DNA from 2 places in the Weizmannia agrestimuris genome. Region 2 is predicted to be linked to the other one. Evidence: a T-box and tRNA genes for the amino acid it is inferred to sense, from the RefSeq annotation. Region 2 holds a T-box; the other holds one or more tRNA genes.

The links. The T-box of region 2 lies ahead of thrS (threonine--tRNA ligase). A T-box ahead of a tRNA ligase gene usually reads a tRNA of that ligase, here a tRNA-Thr.
Region 1: it encodes a tRNA-Thr, which carries the amino acid that the T-box ahead of thrS (threonine--tRNA ligase) is inferred to sense. The anticodon was not compared.

What each region holds. Positions count from the first base shown of each region.
Region 1 covers NZ_CALPDC010000009.1:18,108-22,324, reverse strand. The annotation lists gene NFR98_RS05915 (MMPL family transporter) at 1-344, shown strand, start outside; gene NFR98_RS05910 (5'-nucleotidase, lipoprotein e(P4) family) at 1,200-1,985, shown strand; tRNA gene NFR98_RS05905 (tRNA-Ser) at 2,034-2,124, opposite strand; tRNA gene NFR98_RS05900 (tRNA-Thr) at 2,143-2,215, opposite strand; gene NFR98_RS05895 (acyl-CoA dehydrogenase family protein) at 2,356-3,492, shown strand; gene NFR98_RS05890 (hypothetical protein) at 3,537-3,680, shown strand; gene NFR98_RS05885 (hypothetical protein) at 4,059-4,217, shown strand, end outside.
Region 2 covers NZ_CALPDC010000004.1:13,093-17,309, reverse strand. The annotation lists gene NFR98_RS03325 (MFS transporter) at 1-586, opposite strand, end outside; gene thrS (threonine--tRNA ligase) at 698-2,620, opposite strand; T-box leader at 2,744-2,966, opposite strand; gene NFR98_RS03315 (putative sporulation protein YtxC) at 3,082-3,918, opposite strand; gene dnaI (primosomal protein DnaI) at 4,044-4,217, opposite strand, start outside.

The DNA.
Region 1 (4,217 bases), on a different contig from region 2:
TCTCGCTTGGTGTAGATTACAGCATTTTCCTGATGATGCGCTATAAGGAATACCCGCAGCTTGACCCGAGGGAAGCGATTATACTCGCTTCGAGACATACAGGCGGTGTCATTATTTCCGCGGTCGTTATTTTAGGCGGCACATTTGCCACGCTGATGCCTTCAGGAATGCTGCTGCTGGCTGAATTGGCGATCGCCGTCATTACCGGCCTTGTCGTGCTTTGCTTCATCCTATTGCCATTCTTTCTGCCAGGCATGATCGCCTTGCCGGAAGCCTTGGAAAAAATATTTTCGGACAAAAAGAAAGAAAACTTGGAGCTGGAGAAAGAATCATCCAAGCGATAATGAAAAAAGCAGCCGCTTATCCAAATTGGGAAAGGGCTGCTTTTTTTGCTGGCACGGTTTTAGATCGAGGCGGAGGAAGCAGGTAACCTTTTAGCTAAAGTACGGTAAAGAGATGGTAAGTGAGCAAACAGGCCAACTATTTTTTTGAAAAGTGAGCATAAAACGAGTATAGGTGAAGGAGCGGGCGCAAAAACTGGTGTTTCTTAACGTAGAACGGGTCTAAGTGAAGGAAGCGCGGGAAAAAATTATTGTTTCTTAACGTAGGACGCGCCTATGTGAAGGAAGCGGGCGAAAATTCCGTTGTTCCTTAACGTAGAGCGCGCCTACGTTAAGGAAGCGAGCAAAAAACGCAGTGTTCCTTAACATAGAGTGCGTCTATGTTAAGGAAGCGGGCGCAAAAGACGTTGTTCCTTAACGTAGAACGGGTCTAAGTGAAGGAAGCGCGGAAAAAACGCCGTGTTTCTTAACGTAGAACGGGTCTACGTTAAGGAAGCGGGCGAAAATTCCGTTGTTCCTTAACGTAGAACGGGTCTGAGTGAAGGAAGCGCGGAAAAAACGCGTTGTTTCTTAACGTAGGATGCGTCTAAGTGAAGGAAGCGAGCGAAAAATCTGGTGTACCTTAACGTAGAAGGGGTCTACGTTAAGGAAGCGGGCGAAATTCCGACAAACAATGTACGTAAACGCCCATATCACAAAAAATACATGCCAGCGGAAGAATGAAAATCCCGTCGTAAATCAGAATAGACCGCTTCGAAGTGCCTAACAACCCCCGTGAAAGATGCCATTTTAGCATGTATCAATTTCCGGGGTTCCCTTATACTAATCGTAAAAGCATTTTAGAAAGAAGGGGCAAGCATGAACTATTTTGCAGGGTTGCTAATTGTCTTTGCGCTGGTGCTTGGAAATGCGGGGTGCTCTGCTGAAGGCGGCAAACAAAACCGGGAAGCTGCCGTCATGAAGACGGTTCCGGTTACGGGCTGCACGGCAAAGCAAAAAGCGGAACAGACCAAAATGGGGGTTGCCTGGTACCGGACATCCGGGGAAGCAAGAGCGCTCTATTATCAAGGATACAATATCGGAAAACAGCGTATTAAGGAGAGCCTGAAAACTAAAGTAAAAAAGAAGCGGGCCATCGTGCTGGACCTCGATGAAACGGTGCTGGATAACGGACCCTACTTATCTTATATGGCAGAAAAAGGCATTTCGTTTGGCAGCGGCTGGGGGACATGGGTGAAAAAAGCAAAAGCAAAACCGCTCCCGGGGGCACTTTCCTTTTTAAAATATGCCGATAAAAAAGGAATCGATATTTATTACATTTCAAACCGGGACGAAAAATATATGGATGCCACCCTTCGCAACTTGAAAAAAGAAGGGATCCCGCAGGCCGTCCGTTCCCATGTGCTGTTGCAAACAGGAACAAGCAGCAAAGAAACGCGCCGGCAAGTTGTTGAAAAGGACCACGACATCATTGCCTTGTTCGGTGATAATCTGGGTGACTTTTTTAAGACATTTGACGGAAAAGGAAACAAGGCGCGCAGCCTGGAAGCAGACCGTTTCCGCCATGCATTTGGCCGCAAATTTATCGTATTCCCGAATCCGGTTTACGGGGATTGGGAGCATGAATTGCCATGTGGTTCATAAACGCAAAAAAATTCCGGAGTTCTCCGGAATTTTTATATGCACTATGTATGGCGGAGAAGGTGGGATTTGAACCCACGCGACGGTCACCCGCCCTAACGCATTTCGAGTGCGTCCCCTTCAGCCGCTTGGGTACTTCTCCATATGAAAAAAAGAAAGATGCTGGTGAGAGGACTCGAACCTCCGACCCCTTCATTACGAGTGAAGTGCACTACCAACTGTGCTACACCAGCATGGAATCAATCAGGACAATGTAAATTATATTATAATAAAATCCGGATTGCAAGAGGAAATTTAAAAAAAGTGTTGTAATGTTTTTCCGGCATGTTTCCGGTAAAATAAGAGAAAAGATGTTTCCGGGGGAGGAAAGGATATGGATTTTTTAAAAGCCTCAACGTTGGAGGAAAAACTGGACCTAATTCAAACGCTTGCCGGCCCGTTTTCCGAAAGGGCGGCTGCCAATGACTTGGAAGGACGGTTTGCTTTTGAAAATATTCAAGATTTAAAAGAAACAGGCTATACAAAGCTGACTGTGCCACAAAACTACGGTGGGGGCGGCATTTCGCTGTATGAGCTTGTCCGCCTGCAAGAGGCCATCGCGGTTGCGGACGGGTCGACTGCCCTTTCCATTGGATGGCATATGGGGATTTTAATGCATTTGTCCGAAACAAGAACATGGAACGGGCAATTGTTTGAACGCATTTGCCGTGCGGCAGCAGGGGAGGCCGCCCTCATCAACACTTGCGCAACAGAAGCGCAAACGGGCAGCCCGACGCGCGGTGGCATGCCGGAAACAACGGCAACGGAAAAGAACGGCGAATGGGTGTTAAACGGGAGAAAAACTTTTGCCACCATGTCTCCGGTGCTCGACTTTTTTATCATTACCGCAACGATTCCGGAAAAAGAAGCGGTTGGCAGTTTTGTCGTTCCGCGGGATACGGCTGGCCTCTCCATCGTCGAAACATGGGACAGCATTGCTTTAAGGGCAACCGGCAGCCATGATGTTGTGCTGGAAAACGTCAAAGTCCCGCTTGCGAACCTGGCGGAGATCCAGACGAAAAAGAAGGAGCCGGCCGGTTATCTGCTCCATATCCCTGCCTGTTATTTAGGCATTGCCGAGGCAGCAAAACGGGAAGCGGCTCGCTTTGCTAAATCGTATACGCCGAACAGCCTGAACCATCCGATTGCGGAACTGCCGGCTATCCGCCAGAAATTCGGTGAAATCGAGCTGAAATTGATGCAGGCGCGGCATTTTCTGTATTCGGTTGCGAAAATGTGGGATGAAGCCGGAGCAGAACAAAGAAAAGAGATGGGCCCGGAACTTGGGGCAGCGAAAATGGCGGTTACGAATCATGCGATAGAAGCAGTTGATTTAGCGATGCGAATCGTAGGTGCCAGAAGCCTGTCCGAAAAAAGTCCGCTGCAGCGCTATTACCGCGATGTCCGCGCCGGGCTCCACAACCCGCCGATGGATGATGCCGTCCTTATGCAGCTCGGCGCGCGTGTGTAAAATCAAAAAGCATCCGATGGTCTAAACAGCGGGAAAACAGAATTGTGGATCTGGCCATGAGGATAGTCGGCGCCCGCAGCCTTTTTCAAAAAAGCCCGCTGCAGCGCTATTACCGTGATGTCCGCGCCGGGCTCCACAACCCACCGATGGATGATGCCGTCCTTATGCAGCTCGGCGCGCGCGTGTAAAATCAAAAAGCACCCGATGGTCTAAGCAGCCGGGAAAAAAGGGGGGGCGCAAAGCAGCAAAGCGCCGCCGCTTTTTTTCGTCCCGCTTTGTCGCTGTCGCTAAAAAGCGGCAACTGCTGATATTGCACTGTTGCCGCTCCATGGCTCGCTTACGTTCTATGATGTACGGGTAAGCCCGTACGTTTTCATCCAGCCATTTTTCAAGGATTTTCCTGATAGTTTCCGGGGTGGTTTTCGGCTTGCGGGTGTAAGACAGCAGGCCGTTTGTTTCCTGCTCGACATCTGCAAGCTGCGTATAACAGAAGCCTCCTCCTTATCAAAACGTATTATAATAAAAAAATAAAAATTTAGAAATAATTTATTGTCGAGGTATTTTTTATGAGAAAAATCTATGAATTCATGAGTAAAGATGAGAAGAAGAAGGCTATATCTTTGCTTACTAAAGATATAGATGAGCTAAAGAAGGAACAAAAACTAGAAGATGAAAAGGGATATCCCCGAGTAGTAAAAGACGCAATAGAAGAAACAATCCAAAGG
Region 2 (4,217 bases):
TTTGCTTGCTTCTTTTTACCTGTACTTTTAAAAACAAAAACAGAATGGATGAGAGTATAAAAAGAAGCGAATTCATCCCGAGCACCATCGACATCGAGAAAGCGGCGAGGATAAACCCGGCAATCCCATTAAAGAAAAAATCCGAACCCTTATATGCAATGGACATGAGTGAATTGGCCTTGACGAGATCTTTCTTTTCCACGGCTTTCGGCAATAATACGCTTTCTAACGGGTAAGTCAGTTCCGATAAAAACGAAAGAACCGGGATGGAAAGCAACAGCAGCCAGACATTCATGATTCCATACTTGCTTAAAACAACAAGAAGAAGCAGTAAGCCGGCTTGTAAAACGCTTGCTGTAACCAGCAATTTTTTTGCATTTATTTTGTCAAGAACCGGGCCGTAAAATAAGCTCAGCACCTCTGTCAGCGAAAATAAGAATCCGGCAAATCCGGTATAGACCGTCGAGTTCCCCCCTAATTTTAAAACCATCCACATCATGGCAATATAATAAACACTATCCCCAATATTGGTGAACAGCCTGCCAAAAAACAACGCATTAAAATGACGATTCCGAAATAAGTGCATTGGGCTCCGTCCCCTTCCCCTGTGCCAACCCATTTTTTCCTCTATTATATAATAAAAAGCACCCTGCAAACCTTTTTGTGGTCCTTTAGGGTGCGTGATTTCTTGTCTGTTTTACCGTTTTATTTCTTCTTTTATCTTGCTGAGGAATGTGTCCACCGGCACCGTTTCCGTTTGTTTCTCGCCGTATTTGCGAACATTGACCGCATTGTCTGTGGCTTCCTGGTCGCCGACAACGAGCGCGTACGGGATTTTTTGCACTTGGGCTTCACGGATCCGGTAGCCCAATTTTTCATCGCGGGCATCAAGTTCAGCGCGGACCCCTTCCGCCTTGAGCGCTTCTTGGACTTTCCGCGCATAGTCATAATGGGCATCCGGTGATACCGGGATCACTTGTACTTGAATCGGCGCAAGCCATGTCGGAAACGCCCCTTTGTATTCCTCGATTAAATAAGCGACAAACCGTTCCATTGTCGAGACAACGCCGCGATGGATGACAACCGGGCGGTGCGGCTTACCGTCTTCCCCGACATACGTCAGGTCAAACCGTTCCGGGAGCAGGAAGTCAAGCTGCACGGTTGACAATGTTTCGTCTTTGCCAAGCGCCGTGCGGACCTGGACGTCGAGCTTCGGGCCGTAAAATGCGGCTTCGCCTTCCGCTTCGTAATAGTCAAAACCAAAATCATCCATCGTTTCTTTCAGCATCGCCTGTGCCTTGTTCCACATTTCATCATCATCATAATACTTGTCCGTATTTTCCGGGTCACGGTACGACAGGCGGAACGAGTAGTCGGTAATGTTGAAATCTTTATATACCTCAAGAATCAGTTCGACCACGCGCTTGAATTCTTCTTTAATCTGGTCCGGACGCACGAAAATATGGGCATCATTCAATGTCATGCCGCGCACCCGTTGCAGGCCGGAGAGCGCACCTGACATTTCATAACGGTGCATGAGCCCGAGTTCGGCAATCCGGATCGGCAATTCGCGGTAGCTGTGGATCGTATTTTTATACACCATCATATGGTGCGGGCAGTTCATCGGACGCAACACGAGTTCTTCATTGTCCATTTTCATGACCGGGAACATATCTTCCTGGTAATGGTCCCAGTGGCCGCTCGTTTTATACAGGTCCACGCTGCCAAGCACCGGCGTATAGACGTGGTCATAGCCGAGTTTGACTTCCTTGTCGACAATATACCGTTCAATGGTGCGGCGGATCGTTGCGCCTTTTGGCAGCCAGAGCGGCAGGCCTTGTCCGACTTTTTGCGAGTTCGTGAAAAGTTCGAGTTCTTTCCCGATTTTCCTGTGGTCGCGTTCTTTTGCTTCTTCCAGGAATTTCAAATGGGCTTCGAGATCTTCTTTCTTGAAGAAAGCCGTCCCGTATATGCGCTGCATCATTTTGTTGTTGCTGTCGCCGCGCCAGTATGCACCGGCAATGTTTAATAACTTGAATTCCTTAATTTTTCCGGTTGATGGCACATGGACGCCGCGGCACAGGTCAACAAATTCGCCCTGTTCATAAACCGTGACCGTTTCGTCCGGAATCGCATCAATCAGTTCAAGCTTGTATTCATCATGTGCAAATATTTTTCTGGCTTCGTCACGGGATACGACTTTGCGGACAATTTCAAGATTTTCCGCAACAATTTTTTTCATTTCCTTTTCAATTTTCGGCAAGTCTTCCGGCGTGAGTGACACTTCAAGATCCATGTCGTAGTAAAATCCGTTTTCAATTGCAGGGCCGACACCAAACTTGACATTGCCGTACAGGCGGCGGACAGCCTGTGCCATCAAATGTGCCGTGCTGTGGCGCAAGATTCCGAGCGCATCTTCATGCTCAGGGGTGACGATTTCAATTGCGCCGTCTTCTTCAATCGGTGTGCGCAAATCGAGCAGTTTGCCGTTCAGTTTGCCGGCGAGCGCCTTTTTCCTGAGGCCCGGGCTGATCGATTGGGCAATCTCTTCCGTTGTTGTTCCAAATGGAAATTCCTTTAAAGCACCATCTGGAAAAGTGATTTTTACGATCTCTGCCATATGTCCCACTCCTTTAAAAATTAAGCTGTCACGCGGGCGGCCTGCACGAGGCTGCTTTTTGCAGGCATCCGTACGAGCACGTCCGCACGAAAACACAGCCAAAAAATAAAAAACCCGCCCCCGGCAAGGGACGAGTTTTGTACACGCGGTTCCACCCTCATTTCCGCACGTCTTTACGCGCGGCTTGAGTATGATAACGGAAATATCCGTCAGCCGCTACTGATTTTGTTCACGACTGAAGTTCGGAGGCGGTAAGCATCCTGTCCGTGCCGGAAAGCTTGCAGCCTGAGGCTTTCCTCTCTGAAAGGCGGTAACAGAATCCTGTTGTCCTCGTCATCACATTGACTTTTTCATTTCCAATTGATTATGTAAGTAATTATAGAAGTTTGCAATGAAAAAATCAAGGGATGGCGATTGATTTTATTGCCGTGCTGCATTTGCCCCCGGTTCAAGCCCCCTTTTTATTCACTGGCGGCGAATTGATCGTGCATAAAATGCATCCGGCTTTTCACGGCCACCCGTTCTTCAAAAATATTGCATATCGTACGAATCAAAGCCTGGTCCGGCGTATCCGTATAAATTTCAATCCGGCTGGGCGCAATCGATAAAAGCGGTGCAATTGTGACTGAGTCAATATAGACAGGGTGGTTGGACAGAAGCCTGCGGTCAATCAATCCGTTCAGTTCTTCCCTCGTCATTTCCCGGAATTGGCCGTTGTAAAATTTCACCTGTTCCCCGAGGCAAAGCTTTATTTTTTCCCTTTTTGGTTCTTTTTGCTTTAAGTAATCCCTAAGGCTTTGCACAAAAATCTGGTATTCCTGTTCCATTTTGTATTCGTCAATCGCAATGCCGATGTATCGGTCAAGACAGTCAAAATAGCCTTTTAAGCGGAACGTCAGCACGGAAGCGAGCGGCAATGTGCACGATTCGCCAACCAGCGGTGCGACCGCTCCTTCAATAGCGGCGCGTTCGTCGATCTCACCCGCCAGATCCGTCAGCTCCGGCCGCTCTCCTTTCAGCATGCCGTCTACGATTTCGAGTATCCGGTTTTGCTCTTCTTCCGCCTGAAAAAAATAGGCTTGTTTCAGTTGGTTACAAATCCACTCGTTTCTTTTTTTCTTCATGATGAAATTTGCAACGGCTGCCTGCAGTTCCTGTTTATTGCCGGCCGCTTCCACAACATAATGTATTTTCCCATGCAGCACTGCTTCCCGGATTTTCACAGTGCGCCGTTTTTCCTTTGCAAAATATGCTTTTATCCATAATGCATCATCCTTGTCCCTGATCAGGAATTCCAATCCAAGCCCCCCCTGTACGGTAAAACATTCTCGTTTGCTTTACCTTATGTATATGAAGCGGCATCAGCAAATAGAAGACGGGAAAGCGTTACGAAATGAAAAAGGCGGGCCCCCTCATGCAAGGGTCAGGCCCGCTGGTTCGGCCCCTCCATCCGGACAGGGGCGCTTAAATATTTGATGCGCTCGAGAATGCGCGCTGCTTTCAATTCTTCCTTTTCCCCGCGCTGGGTATAAGTGAAATGGTACTCTAAATCCTCATAGCTGAAATTGGATGTAAAAAAAGTGGGAAGGTCTTCCTG